Regions from separate parts of the Pseudomonas sp. D(2018) genome, predicted to be linked through region 2. Evidence: riboswitches for the same ligand, from Rfam matches in the RefSeq annotation. Region 2 holds a riboswitch; each other region holds the start of a gene.
The links. A riboswitch is a leader RNA that binds a small molecule or an ion and turns the genes downstream of it on or off. The one in region 2 is predicted to bind cobalamin.
Positions count from the first base shown of each region.

Region 1: another riboswitch for cobalamin. It lies ahead of cobW (cobalamin biosynthesis protein CobW); the one in region 2 lies ahead of btuB (TonB-dependent vitamin B12 receptor).
Region 3: another riboswitch for cobalamin. It lies ahead of FFS60_RS19695 (TonB-dependent siderophore receptor); the one in region 2 lies ahead of btuB (TonB-dependent vitamin B12 receptor).

Region 1 is NZ_SCOK01000085.1:4,981-12,743, forward strand. Features, by position in the region: gene cobN (cobaltochelatase subunit CobN) at 1-2,185, opposite strand, end outside; gene cobW (cobalamin biosynthesis protein CobW) at 2,227-3,279, opposite strand; cobalamin riboswitch at 3,371-3,564, opposite strand; cobalamin riboswitch at 3,623-3,840, shown strand; gene FFS60_RS27520 (CbtB domain-containing protein) at 3,938-4,129, shown strand; gene FFS60_RS27525 (CbtA family protein) at 4,141-4,851, shown strand; gene FFS60_RS27530 (cobalamin biosynthesis protein) at 4,848-5,249, shown strand; gene cobM (precorrin-4 C(11)-methyltransferase) at 5,255-6,010, shown strand; gene FFS60_RS27540 (sugar nucleotide-binding protein) at 6,123-7,007, shown strand; gene FFS60_RS27545 (NAD-dependent epimerase/dehydratase family protein) at 7,000-7,763, shown strand, end outside.
Region 2 is NZ_SCOK01000001.1:258,129-265,891, reverse strand. Features, by position in the region: gene FFS60_RS01105 (DNA-3-methyladenine glycosylase I) at 1-491, shown strand, start outside; gene FFS60_RS01100 (NAD-dependent deacylase) at 534-1,298, shown strand; gene FFS60_RS01095 (C40 family peptidase) at 1,368-1,994, shown strand; gene FFS60_RS01090 (C40 family peptidase) at 2,138-2,665, shown strand; gene FFS60_RS01085 (O-methyltransferase) at 2,673-3,323, shown strand; gene FFS60_RS01080 (hypothetical protein) at 3,329-3,649, shown strand; cobalamin riboswitch at 3,696-3,907, shown strand; gene btuB (TonB-dependent vitamin B12 receptor) at 3,973-5,844, shown strand; gene cobO (cob(I)yrinic acid a,c-diamide adenosyltransferase) at 5,856-6,467, shown strand; gene FFS60_RS01065 (cobyrinate a,c-diamide synthase) at 6,531-7,763, shown strand, end outside.
Region 3 is NZ_SCOK01000034.1:954-8,716, reverse strand. Features, by position in the region: gene cbiE (precorrin-6y C5,15-methyltransferase (decarboxylating) subunit CbiE) at 1-699, shown strand, start outside; gene FFS60_RS19710 (cobalt-precorrin-5B (C(1))-methyltransferase) at 738-1,835, shown strand; gene FFS60_RS19705 (cobalt-precorrin-6A reductase) at 1,832-2,563, shown strand; gene FFS60_RS19700 (ferredoxin) at 2,560-3,267, shown strand; cobalamin riboswitch at 3,496-3,703, shown strand; gene FFS60_RS19695 (TonB-dependent siderophore receptor) at 3,813-5,930, shown strand; gene FFS60_RS19690 (ABC transporter ATP-binding protein) at 5,930-6,700, shown strand; gene FFS60_RS19685 (ABC transporter substrate-binding protein) at 6,697-7,656, shown strand; gene FFS60_RS19680 (iron ABC transporter permease) at 7,653-7,763, shown strand, end outside.

The DNA.
Region 1 (7,763 bases), on a different contig from region 2:
CGCGCAGCAGGCTGGCGTTGGCGCCCTTGCCGTCGCCACGAGGGATGCGCACCAGGGACAGCAGCGTGTCGTCGCGCAAGCGTCCTGCGGGAGATTCGCCAAACACGTGGAGGCCGTCGCGGATCTGCGATTCCTTGAGGTCGCAGAGGTAGGCGTCCAGCTGCGGCAACCAGCTCTCCGGGTCGTCGCTGATGACCAGGTTCAGTTCGCGATCCAGGGCCGTTGCCTTCACCAGTTCGAGGATTTCTCCGCGCAGCTGCACGGCGCGGCGCGGGTCGAGCAAGGAGGCGTCGTAGTACTCGTCGGCCAGGCGCTCGAGGTCGCGCAGCGGGCCGTAATTCTCGGCGCGGGTCAGCGGTGGCATCAGGTGATCGATGATCACCGCCTGGGCGCGGCGCTTGGCCTGCGCGCCTTCGCCGGGGTCGTTGACGATGAACGGGTAGATGTTCGGCAGCGGACCCATCGCCGCGTCCGGCCAGCATTCGGCGGACAGGCCGACGCCCTTGCCCGGCAGCCATTCCAGGTTGCCGTGCTTGCCGACGTGGATCAGCGCATCGGCGGCGAACACGTCGCGCAACCAGAAGTAGAAAGCGAGGTAGCCGTGGGGCGGCACCAGGTCGGCATCGTGGTAGATGGCCGCTGGGTCGAGCTGGTAGCCGCGCGCCGGCTGGATGCCGACGAAAACGAGGCCGAAGCGCAGGCCGGCCACCATCATGCGACCGCTGCGGAACATCGGGTCCTGCTGCGGCTCCCCCCAGCGCTCGATGACCGCGCGCTGGTTGGCCTCTGGCAGGCGGGCGAAGCAGGCGAGGTAGTCGGAAAGGGCCAGGCTCTGGGCGCAGGGGCGCGCATCGAGGCTGTCCAGGTCGTTGCTGACACCACCGAGCAGGCTGTGGATAAGCGCGGTGCCACTCTCCGGCAGGCCGGCCAATGGATAGCCTTCGGCCTCCAGGGCGCGAAGGATGTTCAGCGCGGCAGCCGGGGTGTCCAGGCCCACGCCGTTGCCGATACGGCCGTCGCGGGTAGGGTAGTTGGCGAGGATCAGCGCCACGCGCTTGTCGGCATTGGCCTTGCGCGAAAGCGCGCACCAGCGTCGTCCCAGTTCGGCGACGAAGTCCATGCGTTCCCGCTGCGGCAGGTAGCAGACCACGTCGCTCTGGCTGCGCTCGCTGCGCCAGGCCAGGCCCTTGAAGCTGATGGGGCGGGTGATGATGCGACCGTCCAGCTCCGGCAGCGCGATGTGCATGGCCAGGTCGCGCGGACCCAGGCCCTGCGGGTTGTCACGCCAGAGCGGTTCGTTGTCCAGCGAACAGATGGCCTGCAGCACCGGAATGTCGCGGCGGAACGGGCGCAGGCTGGGGGCGTCCGGGTTCGACTGGGCAAAGCCGGTGGTGTTGATGATCAGCCCGGCGCCCGCGGCGTCCAGCCAGTTTTCCACAGCCGCCAAGCACTCCGCTTCCTTGAGGCTGGCGACGGCGATGGGCAGGGGATTCAGCCCCTGGGCGGCGAGGCGCTCGCAGAAAGCGTCGATAAAGGCCGTGTTCGCGGCCTGCAAGTGGGTGCGATAGAAAAGGAGCGCGGCGACCGGCTGATCGGAGCGCCAGTCGGCCTGCCAGTCTTCCAGCCGCGCCGGGCGTAAGCGCGGGTGGTAGAGGGCGACACGGGGCAGGGCCTGAGGCTCGTTCCAGGGGCAATCACGGTCGAACCAGCGGTTGGCCAGGCAGTTGAACAACTGCCGGGCGTTGTCCAGGCCGCCCTGGCGCAAGTACTGCCAGAGGCGCTCGGCGTCTTCCGCGGGAACGGTGCACAGGCTGGCCAGCTCCGGGTCGGGACGGTCGTCTCCCGGCACCAGGATCAGCTTCGCTCCCCGTTCGGCCAGGGCCACCAGTTGCTCGATGCCGTAGCGCCAGTAACCCACGCCGCCATGAACGGAGATCAGGATGACCTTGGCATGCTGCAGCACCTCGTCGACGTAGAGGTCCACCGAGGCGTGGTTCTGCAACTGCATGGGGTTGGCCAGGCGCAGGCTCGGGTAGTCGTCGGGCAATTCGCGGGCGGCCTCGGCCAGCAGCGCCAGGTGCGAGTCGCCGCTGCAGAGGATCACCAGTTCGGCGGGTGTCTGGGCCAGGTGGGCGATGCCGTCGTCCGGGACGAAGCCGCCGGGTTGGGTGCGCAGGAGGTGCATTTACTCCCCTTTCCCTCTGGGAGAGGGGATTTGAATGCGTTTCATACGAGAGCCGTGCGCAGCTCGTTGGCAATCACTGCCTGATCCAGTTCCTGACCGATCACCACCAGGCGGGTGCTGCGGGTTTCGTCGGTCAGCCACTTGCGGTCGAAGTGCTTGTCGAAACGCTTGCCGACGCCCTGGATCAGCAGGCGCATGGGTTTGCCGGGGATGGCGGCGAAGCCCTTGATGCGCAGGATGTCGTGGCGCACCACCAGTTGGCCGAGGGCTTTGATCAGGGCGGCTTCTTCCACTTCCGGCAGGTCGACGTGAAAGGAGTCGAACTCGTCGTGGTCGTGGTCTTCATGACCTTCGTGGTCATGGTGGGTGGGGCGGCTGTCGATGTGCAGTTCCGCCTCGGCGTTCAGGCCCAGCAGCACGCTGAGCGGCAGCTTGCCGGCGCTGGCTTCGACGATCTTCACCGCAGGTGGCAGTTCCTCGGCCACCTCGGCGCGCACGGCGGCCAGGGCCTCGGCGTCGAGCAGGTCGGCCTTGTTGAGGATCACCAGGTCGGCGCTGGCCAACTGGTCTTCGAACAGTTCGTGCAGGGGGGATTCATGGTCGAGGTTCGGGTCCTGCTTGCGCTGCTCGTCCACCTGCTCGGGGTGGGCGGCGAAGGTGCCAGCGGCCACGGCCGGGCTGTCGACCACGGTGATGACGGCGTCGACGGTGCAGGCGTTGCGGATTTCCGGCCACTGGAAGGCTTGCACCAGCGGCTTGGGCAGGGCGAGGCCGGAGGTTTCGATGAGGATCTGGTCAAGGTCGCCACGGCGCGCTACCAATTCGCGCATGACCGGGAAGAACTCTTCCTGCACGGTGCAGCACAGGCAGCCGTTGGCCAGCTCGAAGACGCGGCCAACGGCCTCTTCTTCGGTGCAGCCGATAGAGCACTGCTTGAGGATCTCGCCGTCGATGCCCAGCTCGCCGAACTCGTTGACGATCACCGCGATACGGCGGCCTTCAGCGTTGTCCAGCATGTGGCGCAGGAGGGTGGTCTTACCGGAGCCGAGGAAGCCGGTGACGATGGTGACGGGGAGTTTGGCCAGGGTTTTCATGCGCGCCTCTGCGTGGTCGGTCGGCGGGCATGACGAACGCAGCGGGGCTCGCCCCGCGCAACGGATTCGCCACCGGATCACCCCGCCCGGTTGTCTGGAATGTCGTCGAGGCAGGTCTCCTGGCTCACGACCCTGCGCTTGGCGCGGCACCTTCGCCTTCCCGCTTGCGCAGTGGCGTTTCGAAAGGCCTGGGGGCGTTCACAGTTGCGGGGGCAGCCGTGGCCTTGACCACGTTCCCTCTTAGCTCCGGCGTACAGCCGGAGAACCTCGAAAGGGCGAAGGCTACGCAGCGCCTGGGCGACGGTCAATCACGGCAGTTGACGCTTGGTCGGACTCGTGATGTCCTAGCACGGTTTTTTCAGGTGCCTTGCGTCGCCGTACGCGAGGTGAAACGGGAAGTCGGTGCGTCCATTTTCGGACTAGTCCGACGCTGCCCCCGCAACGGTAAGCGATCGTAGGGTTAAGTACGCCACTGTGCCGACACGGCATGGGAAGGCATGCCCGTCCAGCCACAGGCTGGCGTCGTGAGCCCGGAGACCGGCCTGATCAGCTTTTTGGCAACCCGCGGTGGGCGGGCGCAAGCCGGAAATCGGGGTGCTCCTGCGCCCGCTTCCCTCGCGCGCGTTCCTCTGCCGGTATCGTTAGCAACGCAGAGGGAATCTCCATGTCCAGCCGCACCCTGTCCCATTCCGCCGCTTCTTCCTCGACCCTGGCCCAACGCCTGCTGCTGGCCATCGGTGCCAGCCTGATCGGCCTGTCCCTGGTGTATTTCGCCGGCTTCTCGCATATCGAGGCCATGCACAACGCCGCTCACGACACTCGCCACAGTGCCGCCTTCCCCTGCCATTGAGTGATTCCCGGATGATCAAGCGCATCGCCCAGACCGCCGGTTTCGCTGGTCTGATCGCAGCCCTGGTGCTGACCCTGTTGCAGAGCCTGTGGGTCACCCCGCTGATTCTCCAGGCGGAAACCTATGAAAACGCCGAACCTGTCGCTCAGGTTGAGCACGACCATGAGCATGGTGGAGCTGCCGTGGCCCATACCCACGAACACAGCGCCGAAGCCTGGGCGCCGGAAGATGGTTGGCAGCGCACCCTCTCCACGGGTGGCAGCAACCTGGTGGTCGCAGTAGGTTTCGCCTTGATTCTTGCCGGACTGTTCAGCCTGCGTGGCCCGACCCGTGCCTGGCAGGGCCTGCTCTGGGGCCTGAGTGGTTTCGCCACGTTCGCCCTGGCACCGTCCCTTGGCTTGCCGCCGGAACTGCCGGGCACCGCCGCCGCTGATCTGGCCCATCGTCAGACCTGGTGGGTCGGCACTGCCGCTTCCACTGCCGTGGGGCTGGCGCTCATTGCCTTCGGCCGCCATTGGGCTCTGCGCGTGCTGGGCGTCGTACTGCTGGTGATCCCCCATGTCGTAGGTGCGCCGCAGCCCGAAGCCCACTCCAGCCTGGCGCCGGAAGCGCTGGAACATGAGTTCATCGCTGCTTCCCTGATCACCAATGCGGTGTTCTGGGCCGTGCTGGGCTGGGCCGCGGCCTGGCTGTACCAGCGTCACGCGTCGCCGTCTGCTTGAAGCTGGTCGCTGGGCTGGGCTGCCGACGCGGCTGCCCGACGGACGAATTGCAAGGCCTGCTGATGCAGTGCCTTGCCGAAGCCGGCGCTTCACTCGATGATCTGGCCGCGCTGGCCAGCAGTGAGGCGAAGGCCGCGGAGCCGGGGCTGATCGCCCTGGCCGAGCGGTTGCGGCTGCCGCTGTATTTCCTGCCTGCGGATATCCTTGTTGCGGAGGACATGCGCCTGAGCCAGCCCTCCGAGCGTGTCCGGGAGGTCGCCGGCAGTGCGGGCGTGGCGGAGGCCGCCGCCCTGGTCCAGATCGAAGTCCTGTTCGGCGGTCGCGCCGCCCTGCTCATCGACAAACGTCGCAGCGCCGGTGCTACTTGCGCCCTGGCCTGCATCCTGCACGAGGCTTGACGGCCATGACGGTCTATTTCATCGGCGCCGGCCCCGGCGATCCAGAACTCATTACCGTGAAGGGCCAGCGCCTGATCCGCGCCTGTCCGGTGATTCTCTACGCCGGTTCGCTGGTGCCCGAGGCCGTGCTGGCCGGGCACCGCGCGGAGTTGGTGGTAAACACCGCTGAACTGCATCTGGATGAGATCGTCACGCTGCTGGTCGAAGCCCATGCCAGGGGCCAGGACGTGGCGCGGGTGCATTCGGGTGATCCATCGCTCTACGGCGCCATCGGCGAGCAGATTCGCCACCTGCGCGAACGGGACATCCCCTTCGAAGTGGTGCCGGGGGTAACGGCGACTGCCGCGTGCGCCGCGCTGCTGGGTTGCGAGCTGACTCTGCCGGAGGTTTCCCAGACCCTGATCCTCACCCGTTACGCCAGCAAGACGCGCATGCCTGAAGGGGAAGAACTAGGCGATCTGGCCCGTCACCGCGCGACCATGGCCATTCACCTGGGCGTGAGCCAACTGGCGAAAATAATCGAAGAACTGCTGCCGCACTACGGCGCCGACTGCCCCATTGCCGTGATCCATCGCGCCAGCTGGCCGGACCAGGAGCAGGTCACCGGCACCCTGGGGGACATCCTGCCCAAGGTCACGGCACGGGATTTCCGCCGCACGGCGCTGATCCTGGTGGGCGAGGTGCTGGCCGCCGAAGGCTTTGCCGATTCCTCCCTTTATCGGGCCGATCACGCTCATCTCTACCGACCCGGCAAGGCGTAGCCGCCACGCGGCTAGTGACGTACGCCGGTGAAACCCGCAGAATGCGGCTCTTATGCGGCGGGCAATTGGCCCGCACACTCTCTCTAACCGGCTTTAAGCGACCTTTTTCTCTATGCGAATGCGCTTGATGCTGTTGGGTGGCGGCAATTCACTCGGACAGGCGCTGATTCGCCAGGGTGCCGAGGAAGACATAGGTTTTCTCGCTCCGCGCCCGCCCGAACAGGGTTGGGACGCCGCCAGCCTGACCCAGCTGCTCGATGACACCCGGCCTGACGCCGTGGTCAACCTCGCCTACTACTTCGACTGGTTCCAGGCCGACGAAGTCAGTGGCCTCCGCCTGGCCGCCCAGGAGCGAGGCGTGGAACGTCTGGCCGAACTCTGCCAGCACCACAGCATCGTCCTGCTGCAGCCCTCCAGCTACCGGGTATTCGACGGCTCCCGCGCCACGGCCTACAGCGAGAAGGATGAAACCGTCCCGCTCAGCGAGCGCGGTCAGGCGATCTGGCGTATGGAACAGAGTGTCCGTGCCGTCTGCCCCAAACACGTGCTGCTGCGTTTCGGCTGGTTGCTGGACGACAGCCGCGAGGGTTCCCTGGGGCGTTTCCTCAGTCGTGCAGAGCGGGCCGAAGAAATTTGCCTGGCCGACGACCGCCGCGGTAACCCGACCCCGGTTGACGATGCTGCGCGGGTGTTGCTGGCCGTGATCAAACAGCTGGACTGCGCCGCGCCGCTCTGGGGCACCTATCACTACGGTGGCCACGAAGCGACCACGCCTCTCGCACTGGGCCAGGCCCTGCTCAGCGAGGCCCGCAACCTGCATCCGCTGACGGTGCAGGACATCACGCCCCAGGCCCACGCCGCCCGTCCCGATGCGGCGGACGAGCCGCAGAACGCAGTGCTGGCCTGCAAGAAAATCCTCCATACCTTCGGCATCAAGCCGCGCGCCTGGCGTGCTGCGCTGCCGACCCTGCTGGATCGTTACTACCGCCATGGCTGATTCCCCCATCCTCATTACCGGAGGCGCCGGATTCATCGGCTCGCACCTGGCCGATGCGCTGCTCGCCAAGGGCCATGCCGTGCGCGTGCTGGACAACCTCTCCACCGGCAGACGTTCCAACCTGGCACTGGACAACCCAAAGCTGGAGCTGATCGAGGGCGATGTGGCCGACGCGGCCCTGTTGACTCGCGCCATGGCTGGCTGCAAGGCAGTGGCGCATCTGGCGGCGGTGGCGTCGGTGCAGGCCTCGGTGGACGATCCGGTGGCGACCCACCAGAGCAATTTCATTGGCACCCTGAATGTCTGCGAGGCCATGCGCGAGCACGGCGTCAAGCGGGTGATCTTCGCGTCCAGCGCAGCGGTCTATGGCCAGAACGGCGAAGGCACTGCGATTGATGAGGACACGCCCAAGGCGCCGTTGACACCCTACGCGGTGGACAAGTTGGCCAGCGAGCAGTACCTGGATTTCTATCGCCGCCAGCACGGGCTGGAACCGGCGGTATTCCGCTTCTTCAATATCTTCGGTCCGCGCCAGGACCCATCCTCACCCTATTCCGGGGTGATCAGCATCTTCACCGAGCGCGCGCTGGCCGGGCTGCCGATCACCGTGTTCGGCGATGGCGAGCAGACCCGCGACTTCGTCTATGTCGGCGATCTGGTGCAGGTGCTGGTGCAGGCCCTGGAAGCGGAGTGGCTTGAAGTCGGGCCGGTAAACGTGGGTCTCAATCAGGCCACCAGTCTCAAGCAACTGCTGGC
Region 2 (7,763 bases):
ACGCCAAGTGGCCCGCCTTCGAAGAGGTGTTCTTCGGCTTCGACCCGGAGAAAGTGGTGCTGATGGGCGCCGAGCATCTGGAGCGTCTAATGCAGGACGCGCGACTGATCCGCCACCTGGGCAAGCTCAAGAGTGTGCCGCGCAATGCGCAGTTCGTGCTGGACGTGGCCCGGGAGAAAGGCAGCTTCGGCGCGCTGATCGCCGACTGGCCGGTGACCGACATCGTCGGCCTGTGGAAGTACCTGGCCAAGCATGGCAACCAGTTGGGCGGGTTGTCGGCGCCGCGCTTCCTGCGCATGGTCGGCAAGGACACCTTCATTCCGACCGATGACATGGTTGCGGCCCTCAAGGCCCAGGACATTATCGACAAGGCGCCCACCAGCCAGAAAGATCTGGCCCAGGTCCAGGCGGCCTTCAACCAGTGGCATGCCGAAAGCGGCCGCCCGCTGTGCCAGCTGTCCGTGATGCTGGCCCATACCGTCAATCACTGAGCCGCGACGGGCGCTCGGCGCCGGCCGGCAGAGGAGGGGAGCATGTCGGATATCCAGCGCGTGGCATCAGCCATCAAGGCGGCCGAGCGAATCCTGGTCATCACCGGGGCCGGGCTGTCGGCTGATTCGGGGTTGCCCACCTATCGCGGATTGGGTGGGCTCTACAACGGCGTGACGGAGGAGGGGTTGCCTATAGAAGAGGCACTCTCCGGGCCGATGCTGCGGCGCAACCCGACGCTCTGCTGGAAGTACCTCGCCCAACTCGGCCGCGCCTGTCTGGGCGCCCGGCCGAACGCCGGTCATGAAGCAATCGCCCAGCTGCAGCGGCTCAAGCCCGAATGTTGGGTGCTGACCCAGAACATCGATGGCTACCACCGCCAGGCGGGCTCGCCGCCGGAGCGGCTGATCGAGATCCATGGCGACTTGTCGCCGCTCTACTGCCAGTCCTGCGGGGCGGAAAGTTCTGACCTTGCCCGACATCTGGCAGGAGAAATGCCTCCCAAATGCCATGAATGTGGTGGTATTCTCCGCCCACCCGTGGTGCTGTTCGAAGAAATGCTCCCAGAGCAGGCCATCGACAGCCTCTACGCCGAGCTACGCAAGGGATTCGATGCGGTGATCTCGGTGGGAACCACGGCGAGCTTTCCTTACATCATCGAGCCCGTCATCCGCACCCGCCAAGCAGGCGGTTTCACCGTGGAAATCAATCCGGCGCTCACCGACCTCAGCCCCGTCGTCGATGTTCACCTCAGAGGAAAGGCCTTAGATGTTTTGCAAGGACTGCTGAGTCACATTTCGGGCGATTAAATTTGCAAATGGATTTGATAGCGGGCATAGTCGCGCCTTCATCAGAAACCATTCGACACGGTCGTGCCCATGCTGAAGCGCTTCGCACCCCTCGTGCCTCTCACCTTCGCTCTGTTTCTCGCCGCTTGCGCAGGCAATGTGCAGCAGCAACCGCAATCCCAGGCCCAGGCCCAGGCTCCCGTAGCCGACGGCGCACCCGATTCGCTGCTGGCGGATCGTGGGCCCACCGCCCTGGATCTTGCCAACCTCACCGACGATGAGCCCTACCAGATGCCGTCCCTGGCCGATGGCCTGCTGGAGCGTGGTTTCGAGCTGGTGGGTACTCCGTATCGCTTCGGTGGCCGTTCCATGAAGACCGGCTTCGATTGCAGCGGTTTCGTCGGTTACCTGTTCAAGGAAGAGGCTGGTATCCAGCTGCCGCGTTCCACTCGCGAAATGATCAACCTGGATGCTCCGGTGATCGCTCGTAGCGAGCTGAAGCCCGGCGACATCGTGTTCTTCAACAATCGTGGCCGCGGCCGCGTCAGTCACGCCGGCATCTATATCGGCGATGATCGCTTCATCCACTCCAGCAGCAGCCGCAGCGGTGGTGTGCGCGTCGACAGCCTCGACGACCGCTACTGGAAGGCCAGCTACATGGAAGCCAAGCGCGTCCTGGCCATGAATACCCCGACTCGCCACCTGCTGCATCGCTGATCCAGCCGGCGCGAGACGACAAGCCGAGGCGGCCCCAAGTGGCCGCCTCGGCTTTTTTCTGCCCAGTCGTGCAGCTTTCGCTTGCAATATCATTGTGAGATCAGCAAATTAGCGTGCATTCCTCAAGTCAGGACTGACTTGCCATGCTCGCACTGAACCGCCTCGCCATCATCACCCTGGCTGCGCTGCTCACCGCTTGTGCGGGCAAGTCACCGCCGCCTTATTCCCCTCCCGCTGTCACCAGCCCTGCCCACTCGTTCTCGCCCGTAGCCGAAGACGTGTTGTTCCGTGCCCTGGGCCTGGTGGGCACGCCCTATCGCTGGGGCGGCAACACCCCTGACAGCGGGTTCGACTGCAGTGGCCTGATCGGCTACGTCTACCGTGACGCCGCGGGTATCGCCCTGCCGCGCTCGACGCGCGAACTGATCTCCATGCGTACACCCAGCATCAGCCTCAATGCCCTGCAAAGCGGCGACCTGGTGTTCTTCGCCACCAATGGCGGCGGGCAGGTCAGCCATGCCGGTATCTATGTAGGCGAGGGGCGTTTCGTCCACGCGCCGCGCACCGGCGGAACGGTGCGTCTGGACAGCCTGTCGAACAGCTATTGGCAACGCAGCTATCTCAGCGCCAAGCGCGTAATCTTCGATCCACGCCTGGCCCAATCCCACTGAGGTTGTCATGACCAACCGCACGCTGAACCTCGACGACGCCCTCTACGGCTATCTCCTCGATGTTTCGCTACGGGACACGCCGCTGTTGCAGCGGCTGCGCGCCGAAACCGCCGTCATGCCCATGGCGCGCTGGCAGATCGCCCCGGAGCAGGGCCAGTTCATGGCCTTGCTGGTCAAACTCACCGGCGCTCGTCGCATTCTCGAAGTGGGCACCTTCACCGGTTACAGTGCCCTGTGCATGGCGGCGGAACTGCCGGCTGACGGCCGGATGATCTGCTGTGACCTGCCCGGCGACTACAACGCCATCGCCCGTCGCTATTGGCAGGAGGCGGGGCTGGCCGAACGCATCGAGCTGCGCCTGGCGCCGGCACTGGATACCCTGGCGAGCCTGGAAGATGACAGCCTCGACCTGATTTTCATCGACGCCGACAAGGCCAACTATCCGGCCTACCTGGAAGAGGCCCTGCGCCTGGTGCGCCAGGGCGGGATGATCCTTTTCGATAACGTGCTCTGGAGCGGTCGCGTGCTGGAAGCCGAGCCGGACAGCGCCGACACCCGCGCCATTCAGGCCCTGAATCTGACCCTGAAGACTGATGAGCGCATCGACCTGTCGCTGCTGCCCGTGGGCGATGGCCTGACGCTCTGCCGCAAGCGCTGACGGGTATGCCCGAACCGATACGCCTGCCGCCCCAGCCCGATGCCTGCGAGTTGTGTGGCCGGCCTGCCGCGCTCACCCGTCATCACCTGATTCCCAAGGCCCTGCACGACAAGCCCTACGTGCAGAAGCGCTACGCGAAAAACGAGCGCATCACCGCCACCCTCTGGGTGTGCAGGCCCTGCCACAACCAGATCCACAAGCTGTTCAGCGAAAAGGAGCTGGCCCTGAACTACAACAGCCGGGAGGCCCTGTTGGGTGACGAGCGCCTGCGCACCTTCGTCGACTGGCTGGCGGGCAAACCCGCCGGCTTCAATCCGAGGCACTGAATGGCACGTGTCCGCTAGCATTTGACGCTACCCCGCGCACCCTCTAACCTTCGCCGCTGCCTCAGGTGCCCCGTGGTTCTGAACTACGGGGTGAAACAGGGAAGCCGGTCCATTCCGATGAAGAATCCGGCGCTGCCCCCGCAACGGTAGGCGAGTAGAAGTCGCAATCGGCCACTGTGCTAACGCATGGGAAGGCGCGGCACAGGAGCTCAGCTCCACTCGCAAGCCCGGAGACCGGCCTGTCGCAACCTGGGCATCGCGGAGCCTTCCGCATGCAGTACCCCCTACAGATGTCGCGCGGGTGGCACGACGGAGATCCAACCTTGATTCGCAAGCCTTTCATCAGGCCGGCGGCGCTTGCGCTGCTCGGCGGTACGTCCGTTTCCCCTTTCCTGGCCGCAGCGCCCCTGACGCTGGATGAGCAGGTCGTCACCGCCACCCGCAGCGAGCAGCCGGTGCGCGCCAGTCTTGCTGCCACCACCGTGATCGACCGCGAAGAGATCGAGCGCAGCCAGGCACAGTCCGTCCCCGACCTGCTGCGCAAGGTGCCGGGCGTCACCCTCAGCAATAACGGTGGGCCGGGCAAGAACACCACGCTGTTCATGCGCGGCACAGAGTCCGATCACGTGTTGGTGCTGATCGATGGCGTCAAGGTCGGCTCGGTGAGCGCCGGGCTGACGGCCTTCCAGGACCTGCCTGTCGAGCTGATCGAACGCATCGAGGTCGTCCGTGGGCCGCGCTCCAGCCTTTATGGCTCCGAAGCCATTGGCGGCGTGATCCAGATATTCACCCGCAAAGGTGGCAAGGAAGGGGCCAAGCCTTGGTTCTCCGCAGGCTACGGCACTCACGACAGTTATGAAGGCAGCGCTGGCGTGTCCGGTGGCGATGGCAAAGCCTGGTACAGCCTCGGCGTTAGCAGCCAGGACACCGACGGCATCAATTCCCGGCGCCTGGGCAGTGATTACTACGAGCCCGATGCCGACGGCTACCGCAACCTTTCCGGCAGCCTGCGCGCCGGTTACCGGTTCGAGAATGGTCTGGAACTGGACGGCACGCTGATGCGCGCCAAGGCGCACAACGACTACGACGACATCGACCAGTTCGGCTTCTTCCACCCGCTGGGCGGCCACAACGCTAATGCCGACAACCGCCAGGAACTGTTGGGTGGTCGTGCGCGCTTCAGTCCGGTCGAAATCTGGGATGTGACCCTGCAGGCCGGCCGTAGCGAAGACAAATCCACCAGTTGGACCGACGGCGTGTTCGATGCGCGCTTCGATTCCAAGCGGGACAGCGCCTCCTGGCTCAACGACCTTACCCTGGCCGAAGGGCATGTACTGACCCTCGGCTACGACTGGCAGCGTGACCGGGTCAGCAGCTCCACGGCCTTCGAGAAAGATTCCCGCCTGAACAAGGGCTGGTTCGCCCAGTACCTGGGTGAGTACGGCCGCCAGGACTGGCAACTCAGTCTGCGTCGCGACGACAACGAGCAGTTCGGCACCCACGACACCGGCAATGCCGCCTGGGGCTACGCCCTGACCGACGCCGTGCGCTTCAGCCTGAGCTACGGCACCGCCTTCAAGGCGCCCAGCTTCAACGAGCTGTACTACCCGGGCTACGGCAACCCCGACCTGGACGCGGAAACCTCGGAAAGCTTCGAAGCTGGCCTTGCCGGTCAACACGACTGGGGCCGCTGGTCGATCAACGCCTACCGTACCCATGTGGACGACCTGATCGCCTACGACTCCACCCTCGGCCTCTATGGCGGCCCCAACAACATCGGCAAGGCGCGCATCGACGGCCTGGAGCTGGTCCTCGGTAGCCAGTGGCTGGGCTGGGACTGGAACGCCAACGCCACCTTCCTCGATCCGCAGAATCGCGAGTCCGGCGCCAATTCGGGCAACGATCTGCCGCGTCGTGCGCGCGAGGTGTTCAATCTGGACCTGGACCGCCGCTTCGGCCGCTTCGGCATCGGCGCCACGCTGCATGCCGAGGGTCGCAGCTACAACGACCTGGCCAACCGCGAACGCGTGGCCGGCTACGCTACCGTCGACCTGCGCGGCGAGTACTGGCTGACCGAGGAGTGGCGCCTGCAGGCCAAAGTGACCAACCTGCTGGACGCCGACTATGAAACCGCTCTGGACTACAACCAGCCGGGGCAGGCAGTGTTTTTCAGCGTTCGCTATCAAGCGCTTTGAGGGGATCACCCATGACCGAATCCGCAGATCGCGATGTCCGCCACAAGGCCCGCATGCAACGCAAGAAGGCCGTGGTCGACGAGAAGATCGCCCAGGCCCAGGACGAATACGGCCTGCTGCTGGTTCATACCGGCAACGGCAAGGGCAAGAGCAGTTCGGCCTTTGGCATGGTCGCCCGCGCCTTGGGGCACGGCCTCAAGGTGGGGGTGGTGCAGTTCATCAAGGGCGGCATGTCCACCGGTGAAGAGAACTTCTTCCGCCGCTTCCCCGAAGAGGTCAGCTACCACGTGATGGGCGAGGGCTACACCTGGGACACCCAGGACCGCCAGCGCGACATCGAGAAGGCCCGTGCCGCCTGGGCCGTTGCCCGCAGCCTGCTGGACGACCCGCAGATCGGCCTGGTAGTGCTGGACGAGCTGAACATCGCCCTTAAGCACGGCTACCTGGAGTTGGACGAGGTGCTGCGCGACATTGAGTCCCGTCCTGAACACCAGCACGTGGTCGCGACCGGCCGGGGCGCGCCCCAGGGCCTGATCGACGCCGCCGACACCGTTACTGAGATGAGCCTGGTCAAGCACGCCTTCAAGGCCGGCGTTAAGGCCCAGAAGGGCGTGGAGTTCTGATGTCGGGCACCGTCGCTGCATTTACCCCCTCTCTCCGGGAGAGGGCCGGGGAGAGGGCCACCCATGCCTGACGCGAAATCCCTCACTCCTCTCCCAGCGGGAGAGGGGAGACAATGTCCCGCCCTGCTGATCGCCGCTCCCGCTTCCGGCCAGGGCAAGACCACGATCACCGCCGCGCTCGCACGCCTGCACACCCGACAAGGCAAGCGGGTACGGGTGTTCAAGTGCGGGCCGGATTTCCTCGACCCGATGATCCTCGCTCGCGCGTCGGGCGCACCGGTCTATCAGTTGGACCTGTGGATGGTGGGCGAGGCGGAAAGTCGCCGCTTGCTCTGGGAAGCCGCAGGGGAGGCCGACCTGATCCTGATCGAGGGCGTGATGGGGCTGTTCGACGGCTCGCCCTCGGCGGCCGATCTGGCGCGTCACTTTGGCGTGCCGGTGCTGGGTGTGATCAATGGCGCCGCCATGGCGCAGACCTTCGGTGCCCTGGCCGTGGGGCTGGCCACCTACCAGCCCGGCCTGCCTTTTGCCGGCGTGCTCGGCAACCGGGTTGGCAGCCAGCGCCACAGTGACCTGATCCGCAACAGCCTGCCGGACTGGATCCGCTGGTACGGCTCCCTGCCGCGCAGCGCCGATGTGGAGTTGCCCAGCCGCCACCTGGGCCTGGTGCAGGCCGAGGAACTGGCCGACCTGGATGCGCGCCTCGACGCCGCCGCCGACGCCCTGGCTGCCAGCGCGGAAGTGGCCCTGCCCCCGGCGGTGAACTTCAGCGCCCCCGAGCCGCAGGCGCTGGGTGACGGTCTGGCTGGTGTGCGCATCGGCGTGGCGCGGGATACCTCCTTCGCCTTTCTCTATCAGGCCAACCTGGACTTGCTCCAGCGCCTGGGGGCCGAGCTGGTGTTCTTCTCGCCGCTGGCGGATGAGCGCCTGCCCGAGGTGGACAGTCTCTACCTGCCGGGCGGCTACCCCGAGCTGCACCTGCGCCAACTGGAAGGCAACCGCGCCATGGCGGAGGCCATCCGCGCCCACCATGAAGCGGGCTGGCCGATCCTCGCCGAGTGCGGCGGCATGCTCTACCTGCTGGAAGCCCTGACCGACGTGGCTGGCGAATCCGCTGAGCTGGTCGGTCTGCTGCCCGGTCGCGCTACCCTGCAGAAGCGCCTGGCGGCCCTGGCTCTTCAGGAAGCGCCACTGCCGGAAGGCAGCCTGCGCGGCCACACCTTCCACCATTCGTTGCTGGATTCGCCGCAGGAACCCCTGGTGCGCGGCCTGTGCCCGAACGACAAACCGGTGGCC
Region 3 (7,763 bases), on a different contig from region 2:
CGGCTCAGCGTGCTGGAACACCTGGGGGGCGAACGTGAACGACGCATCGACGGCATCGCCAGCGACTGGTCCCTCACCGAGGCTGCCGCGCTCAATCTGCTGGCGGTCGAAGTGCACCCCGACGAAGGCACTCGCTCGCTGCCGCTGACCACCGGCCTGCCCGACGACGCCTACCGCCACGACGGCCAGCTCACCAAGCGTGATGTCCGCGCCGTCACCCTGGCGCGGCTGGCGCCACGTCCTGGCGAGCTGCTCTGGGATGTAGGCGCCGGTTGTGGCTCCATCGGCATCGAGTGGATGCGCGCACACCCGGGTTGTCGTGCCATTGCCATCGAAGCCAACGAAGGCCGCCAGGCACATATCCGCCACAACCGCGATGCCCTTGGTGTGCCCGGTCTGCAACTGGTCGCCGGTCAGGCCCCGGTGGCGCTGGAGGGCTTGCCCGCGCCGGATGCCATTTTCATCGGCGGCGGCGTCACCGAGCCCGGTGTGCTGGACGCTTGCTGGAACCAGCTCAAGCCCGGCGGTCGCCTGGTCGCCAACGCCGTGACTCTGCAGAGCGAAGCTATGCTGGTAGCCTTTCGCGAGCTGCACGGCGGCGAACTCACCCGCATCGCCGTCGCCCAGGCACAGCCGCTGGGCGGCTTCGATACCTGGCGTTCGGCGTTGCCGATTACCTTGCTTGAAGTGACCAAGTGATCCCTAGGTAAAACCCTTGAGCGGACCCGCCATTCTCCATGCGTGACGAAACCCCCGAACAACCCGCTCCCCTGCGCAGTGGCTACACCACTGGCAGCTGCGCCACGGCCACCAGTCTGGCCGCGGCGCGCCTGCTCTTGGGCGGCGTGGCGGCGGATGCGGTGGAGATCGTCCTGCCCAAGGGCCAGCAGGTGCTGATGCGCCTGGAGTTCTGTCGCTTGATCGAGGGCGGAGCCGAGGCAGGCACCCTGAAGGACGCTGGCGACGACCCGGACGTGACCCATGGCGCGCTGATCTACGCCCAGGTGCGCCTGGCTACCGCGCCGGGTGTGCGTTTCCATGCCGGCCCCGGCGTAGGCACCGTCACCAAACCCGGCCTGACACTGGCCGTGGGCGAGCCGGCGATCAATCCGGTACCCCGGCAGATGATGATTGAGCACCTCACTCGACTCGCTGGCGACCACGGGTTTGCCGGCGGCTTCGAGGTGACGATCTGCGTCGAGGGCGGCGAGGCGCTGGCGCTGAAAACCATGAACCCGCGCCTCGGCATTCTCGGCGGCCTTTCCATCCTGGGCACCACCGGAATCGTCCGACCGTTCTCCTGTTCGGCCTATATCGCATCGATCCATCAGGGCATCGATGTCGCCCGCGCCAACGGCTTCACCCACCTGGCGGCCTGCACCGGCAACGCCAGCGAAGACGCCATGCGTCGTCGCTACCACATGGACGACACCGCGCTGATCGAGATGGGCGACTTTGCCGGTGCCGTGCTCAAGCACCTGCGCAAGGCACCCGTGGAAAAACTCAGCCTGTGCGGCGGCTTCGGCAAGATCAGCAAACTCGCCGCCGGCCATATGGACCTGCACAGCCGCAACTCCAGCATCGACCTGCCGCTGTTGGCGCAGTGGGCTGCCGAACTGGGCGCAAGCGCCGAATTGCAGGCGGCCATGCGCGGTGCCAATACCAGCCAGCTGGCGCTGGTCATGGCCCATGACGCCGGCATTCCCCTGGGCAATATGGTCTGCGCCCACGCCCTGGCCTTCGCCCGCAAGACGGTGCCGGCCAGCGTGGCGCTGGAAGTCTTCGCCATCGATCGCCAGGGCAATATCGTCGGCGAGGCTGTGGAGCAACGATGAAACGCATCCTCCTGCTGGGCGGCGTCAGCGAAGCCCTGGCGCTGGCGCGCCGCCTCGGCCCCGAACATGTCTACAGCCTCAAGGGCCTTGGCAAGGTGCCGGATGACCTGGCCTGCCAGGTACGCGTGGGGGGCTATGGCGGCGCCGAGGGACTGGCGCATTTCATCGCGGAGGAGGGCATCGATCTGCTGGTCGATGCCACCCATCCCTACGCCGCACAGATGAGCCGGAACGCCGCGACGGCGGCCGAACAGGCGGGCATTTCCTGCTGGGCCTTGCGTCGCGCCGGTTGGCAGGCAAGCCCGGATGACGACTGGCAAGAGGTGGCCGATTGGGCCGAGCTGATCGAAGCCCTGAAGCGTTTCCGTCGCCCCTTCTTCACCCTCGGCCGCGAACCTTTGGAGCACCTGCACGAGATCCCGCCGCAGCAGCACTGGACCGTGCGCTGCCTGCAGGGGCAGCCGGCGGGTGAACGCTTTGAGGTGATCGGCGCCCGTGGCCCCTTCGATCTGGACGGCGAGCGTGAGTTGTTCGCGCGGCTGCACAGCGACGTGCTGATCAGCAAGAACAGCGGCAGCCAGTCCACCGAACCCAAGCTGCAAGTGGCCCGCGAGCTGGGGCTGCCGATACTGATCCTCAAGCGCCCGGAGCTGCCGCCCGTGGCCCGTGAATTCGATTCCGTCGAAGGCCTCTGGCAGGCCCTCGCCATCCATCTGGACACCCCATGACCGCAACACCTTACGCCCGCGTGCTGTTCGCCGGGCCGGACCTTGCCGAAGGCTCTTTCGCCGAACTCTTCCGTCGCCAGCTCATCGCCCTGCGTGGCGAGGAGGCGCTGGCCGATATCGTCGACACCTCAGCCGGTCATGACGGGCTCTGGCAGACGGTGCAGGCCAGTCCCCGCCCATTGCTGGTGATCGACCTCGACCCGCAATCGTCCGCCCAGCATCTGGACTGGCTGCGCAGCGAACTGGCGGTTCTGGGCGCTCCGGAGCACCTCTTCGTCGCCAGCCTCCTCGGCCAGTTCGACAGCGATCCGGCCGGCGCCGCTTGTGCACTGGCCGGGCGTGCCGAACTGCACCTGGAGTGCGCGAGTGTGCCGGCGATTCCCGCCAGCCACGCCTGGTCCTGCATTCCGCCCCATGCCCGCCGCCTGCTGCTGTGCAACGGCCCCCGCTGCACCCGCCGTGGTGCGTTGCCGTTGTGGAAGAAGCTGCGCGAAACCCTCAAGGCCACGGGCAAGCTGGAGTGTGAAGGCGGCGTGCACATCACCCGTACCCAGTGCCAGTTCCCCTGCGACCTCGGCCCTACCGCCAGCCTCTATCCCGACGGGGAGTGGTACCGGATGCGCGACGAGGAAGAGGTCCTGCGCTGGGTGCAGGAGCGGATCGTGGAAGAGCGCCAAGTACCGGATTTGCTGATTAAGACGTAGGGGCGCCGGGAAGTGTCCCGGCGAACCTGGTAAGGGGCATTGAACGTTGCCGCCTGCAACCTCACATCGCTGAGATTGGCGTGTTCAGCGATCACCTTCGGATGTTCTGAGCGAATGGCTCCATTGCGCCCCAGGAGACTGGGAGCCGCCCGACTATCCAGTTTGCGCACCGGGATTATTGCGGGTTTCTCGCCGGGGCTGAGCTTGACTCCCCCACCCACGAATGTTCCTATCCGCGCCGCTTCAGGTGTCTCACGCCGCCGCGCGTGAGGTTAAACGGGAAGCCGGTGCGTTCCGAGAGGAACCAGTCCGGCGCTGCCCCCGCAACGGTAAGTGAGCGAAACCCTCAACAGGCCACTGTGCTGCACAGCATGGGAAGGCGAGGTTTTCATGACCCTCACAAGCCCGGAGACCGGCCTGAGGCATTCGTTTGGCAACCCGCGGTGGGCGGGCGTTGACGCTGACCGTGGGTGCCTGCGCGCCCGCGTCTGCTTTTGCGCGTTCCATCGGGATTGCCGTGCCTTGCACCCTGAATTGGAATTCCCATGGCGCGCTATCCCCAGTCTTCATCCCTGTTCGTCCTCGCCGGCCTGCTGGCGACATCCTCGGCCTTCGCTGAATCCCCGGCCCTGAGCCTGCCGGCCACCCAGGTCGATGGCCAGGTCCTGGAACCTGCCGAAACCGATCTGCACAAGTCCCAGTCAACCGCTTCGCGGCTCGGCCTCTCCGCGTTGGAAACCCCGGCCAGCACCACCTCCCTCAGCGGCGACACCCTGCGCGAGCGCAATGCCCGCAGCGCCCAGGACGCCGTGACCCGCACCCCCGGCCTCAGCTTCATCGGCACCCCCGGCGATGGTGGCACCGGCCTCTCGGCGCGGGGCTTCACCGGGCATGCCTCGGTGATGCAACTGTTCGACGGCATCCGCCTCTACACCGGCATGGGCACCACCACGTTCCCCACCGATCCCTGGCAACTGGAGGGCATCGAGGTGTTGCGCGGTCCGGCCTCCAGTCTCTATGGCGAAGGCGCTACCGGGGCGGTGATCAACTACCTGTCGAAGACGCCCTTCGAGGGCGAAATCCGCAACCAGGTGCGCCTGGGCTACGGCTCCTACGATCGCAGCCAGTTCGCCCTGGACAGCGGCGGCTCCCTCAGCGACAGCCTGAGCTACCGCGCCACCGTCAACCGCCAGGCGACCCAGGGCTGGGTGGACCGGGGCGATGCCCGGAGCCTGAGCTTGGGTGCCGCCCTGCGCTGGCAGGCCAGCGACGACCTGGCCTTTACCCTGGCCCATGACCAGGGCGACCTGGAGCCCGGCAGCTACTTCGGCACCCCGCTGATCAACGGCCGCTACCGCGAGAGCCTGCGGGAGAAGAACTACAACCTGCGCAATGCCGAGCAGCACTACAACGACCAGTGGACCCGCCTGACCACCGACTGGACCCTCTCCGACCAGGTCAGCGCCAGCAACCAGCTCTACTACCTGAAGTCGCGGCGCTACTGGCGCAATGCCGAGGCCTACACCTGGGACGACAGCCGCGAGGACATGCTGCGCAGCGACTACCTGCGCATCAAGCACCATCAGCAGCAGATCGGCGATCGCCAGACCTTCACCTTCGATCATTCGCTGTTGGGTCTGGCCAGCCGCACCCTGGTGGGCACCGAGGTCAACCGCATCCGCTTCGACCTGACCAACAACTCGCCCTACAACGATATCGGCGGCGACTACATCGACCCCTGGAACCCGGCGCCTGGCTATTACCAGAGCGCGTCCGCGTACCGCCCGCACTCGCGCAGCCAGACCCGCACCTTCGCCCTGTTCGCCGAGAATCAGCTGCAGCTCAGCGAGCGCTGGTCCCTGATCACCGGTGCGCGCCGCGACCAGGTGCACATCGACCGTGACGATCTGCGCGCCGGCACCCGCAGCGACCGCAGCCTTTCCGGCGGCAACTGGCGCGCGGGCCTGGTCTACGCACTGACGCCGAATGCCTCGCTCTACGGCCAGTACGGCACCAGCAAGGACGGGGTGAACAACCTCATCAGCCTCAACCCGACCCAACAGCAGATGGACCTCACCGAGGCCCGTCAGACCGAGCTCGGCTTCAAGCAGCAGTTCTGGGAAGGGCGCGGGCAGTGGACGGTGGCCGGCTACCACATCGTCAAGGAGAAGCTGCTGACCACCGACCCGGTGACCCGTGTCGCCGAGCAGATCGGCCAGCAATCCGCCGACGGCATCGAAGCCAGCCTGGAGCTGAGCCTGGCCCGAGGCTGGCAGGTGTCGGCCAACGCCTCGGTGGTACGCGCCGAATACGACGAGTTCTATCAGGGCGGCGTTTCCCGCGCCGGCAATCGCCCGGTGGACGTGCCGCGTCGCACCGCCAACCTTTGGGTGAACAAGGCGCTGCCCGGCAATGTTCGCGCGGGCGCCGGCCTGCGCTACGTGGATGACCGCTACGCCGACACCGCCAACCAGATCGAGGTGCCCGGCTACACCGTGGCAGACGCCAACCTGAGCTGGCGCGCCACGCCCCAGCTGACCCTGGGCCTGGAGCTGAACAACCTGTTCGACCGCCAGTACGCGGTGAGCCAGACCAACAGCGGCCAGCAGTGGTTCCTCGGCGAGCCGCGCTCGTTCTTCGTCACCACGGACATCACGTTCTGATGGCGCGCCTTTCGCTGCACGACCTGGCCTGGGCTCCGAGCCCGGGCCAGTCCTTGCTGGAAGGCGTCGAGATGGCGGTGGGGGAGGGCGAATTCGTCGGGCTCATCGGCCCCAACGGCAGCGGCAAGACCAGCCTGCTGCGTTGCGCCTATCGCTTCCATCGCCCCCAGCAGGGCCGCGTCGAGCTGGAGGGCGCCAACCTCTGGCGGCAATCACCACGCTGGAGCGCCCAGCGCATCGCCGTGGTCCTGCAGGAGTTTCCCCAGGACTTCGGCCTCAGCGTGGCCGAGGTGGTCGCCATGGGACGCATGCCGCACAAGGGGTTGCTGGACGGTGACAGCGAAGAAGACCAGCGCCTGGTGGATGAGGCGCTGGCGCGTGTGGGGTTGGTGGAGCGCCGCATCCAGCCCTTCGAAAACCTGTCCGGCGGCGAGAAGCAGCGCGTGCTGTTGGCCCGCGCCCTGGTGCAGCAACCGCAGGTCCTGATCCTCGACGAGCCCACCAACCACCTGGACCCGCGCTACCAACTGGACCTGCTGCGCCAGCTCCGCAGCCTGGGGCTGGGTGTTCTCGCCAGCTTCCACGACCTCAACCTGGCCGCCGCTTTCTGCGACCGCCTCCATGTGCTCGACGGCGGCCGCCTGGTGGCCAGCGGCGCACCGGCCGACGTGCTGACAGAAGACCTGCTGCTGCAGGTGTTCGGCACCGAGGCGCTGGTGGACCTCCATCCCGTTGCCGGTCACCCACGGATTACCTGGATCACCCGATGAAGCCATTTCTCATGTCCCTGGGCGCAAGCCTGCTGTTCGTCGCCACTTTCACCCAGGCCGGGCACTACCCGGTCACCATCACCAGTTGCCAGCGTGAAGTGCGTTTCGAGCGTGCGCCGCAGCGCGCCGTCAGCCAGGACGTCAACCTGACCGGCATGCTGCTCGCCCTCGGCCTGCGCCCGAACATGGCGGGCTACAGCGGCATCAGCGGCTGGAAGACCCTGGATGAGGATTTCCGCGCGCAACTGACCGGCCTGCCGGAACTGGCGCCGCGCTACCCCTCGGTGGAAAACCTGCTGAATGCCGGTGCCGACCTGTTCTTCGCCGGCTGGAACTACGGCATGCACGTGGGGGGCGAGGTCACGCCGGCCACGCTCGCGCCGCTGGGCATTCCGGTGTACGAGCTGACCGAGTCCTGTGCCCACGTGATGCCGCGTGACGCCGCGCGTCTCGAGGATCTCTACGCCGACCTGCTCAACCTGGGGCGCATCTTCGATGTGGAGCCGCGCGCCGACGCGCTGGTGAGCGACCTGCGTGGCCGGGTGGAACGGGTGCGTCAACGCGTGCCGAAAGACGTGCCGGCGCCGAGCGTATTCCTCTATGACAGCGGTGAGGACCGACCCTTCACGGCGGGTCGCCTGGCCATGCCGCAGGCGCTGATCGAGGCGGCCGGTGGACGCAACCTGATGGACGATCTGGCTTCGAGCTGGTCGCGGGTGAACTGGGAAACGGTGGTGGAGCGCGACCCGGAGGTGATCCTGATCGTCGACTACGGCGTGGTCAGTGCCGAGCAGAAGCGCGAATTCCTCCTCAGCCACCCGGCACTGCAGCAGGTGCGTGCGATCCGCGAGAAGCGCTTCGTGGTGCTGCCCTACCTGCAGGTCACGCCCAGTGTGGATAACGTCACGGCCATCGAAACCCTGGCGGCGGCCCTGCATCCCGGGTTGCGGCCATGAACCCGGTACGCAGCGCCAGCGGCTATCGCCTGCTGGTGCTCGGTCTGCTGGCGGTGCTGCTGGTCTCCTGCGTCGCCTCCCTGGCTTTCGGTGCGGTGAGTCTGGCG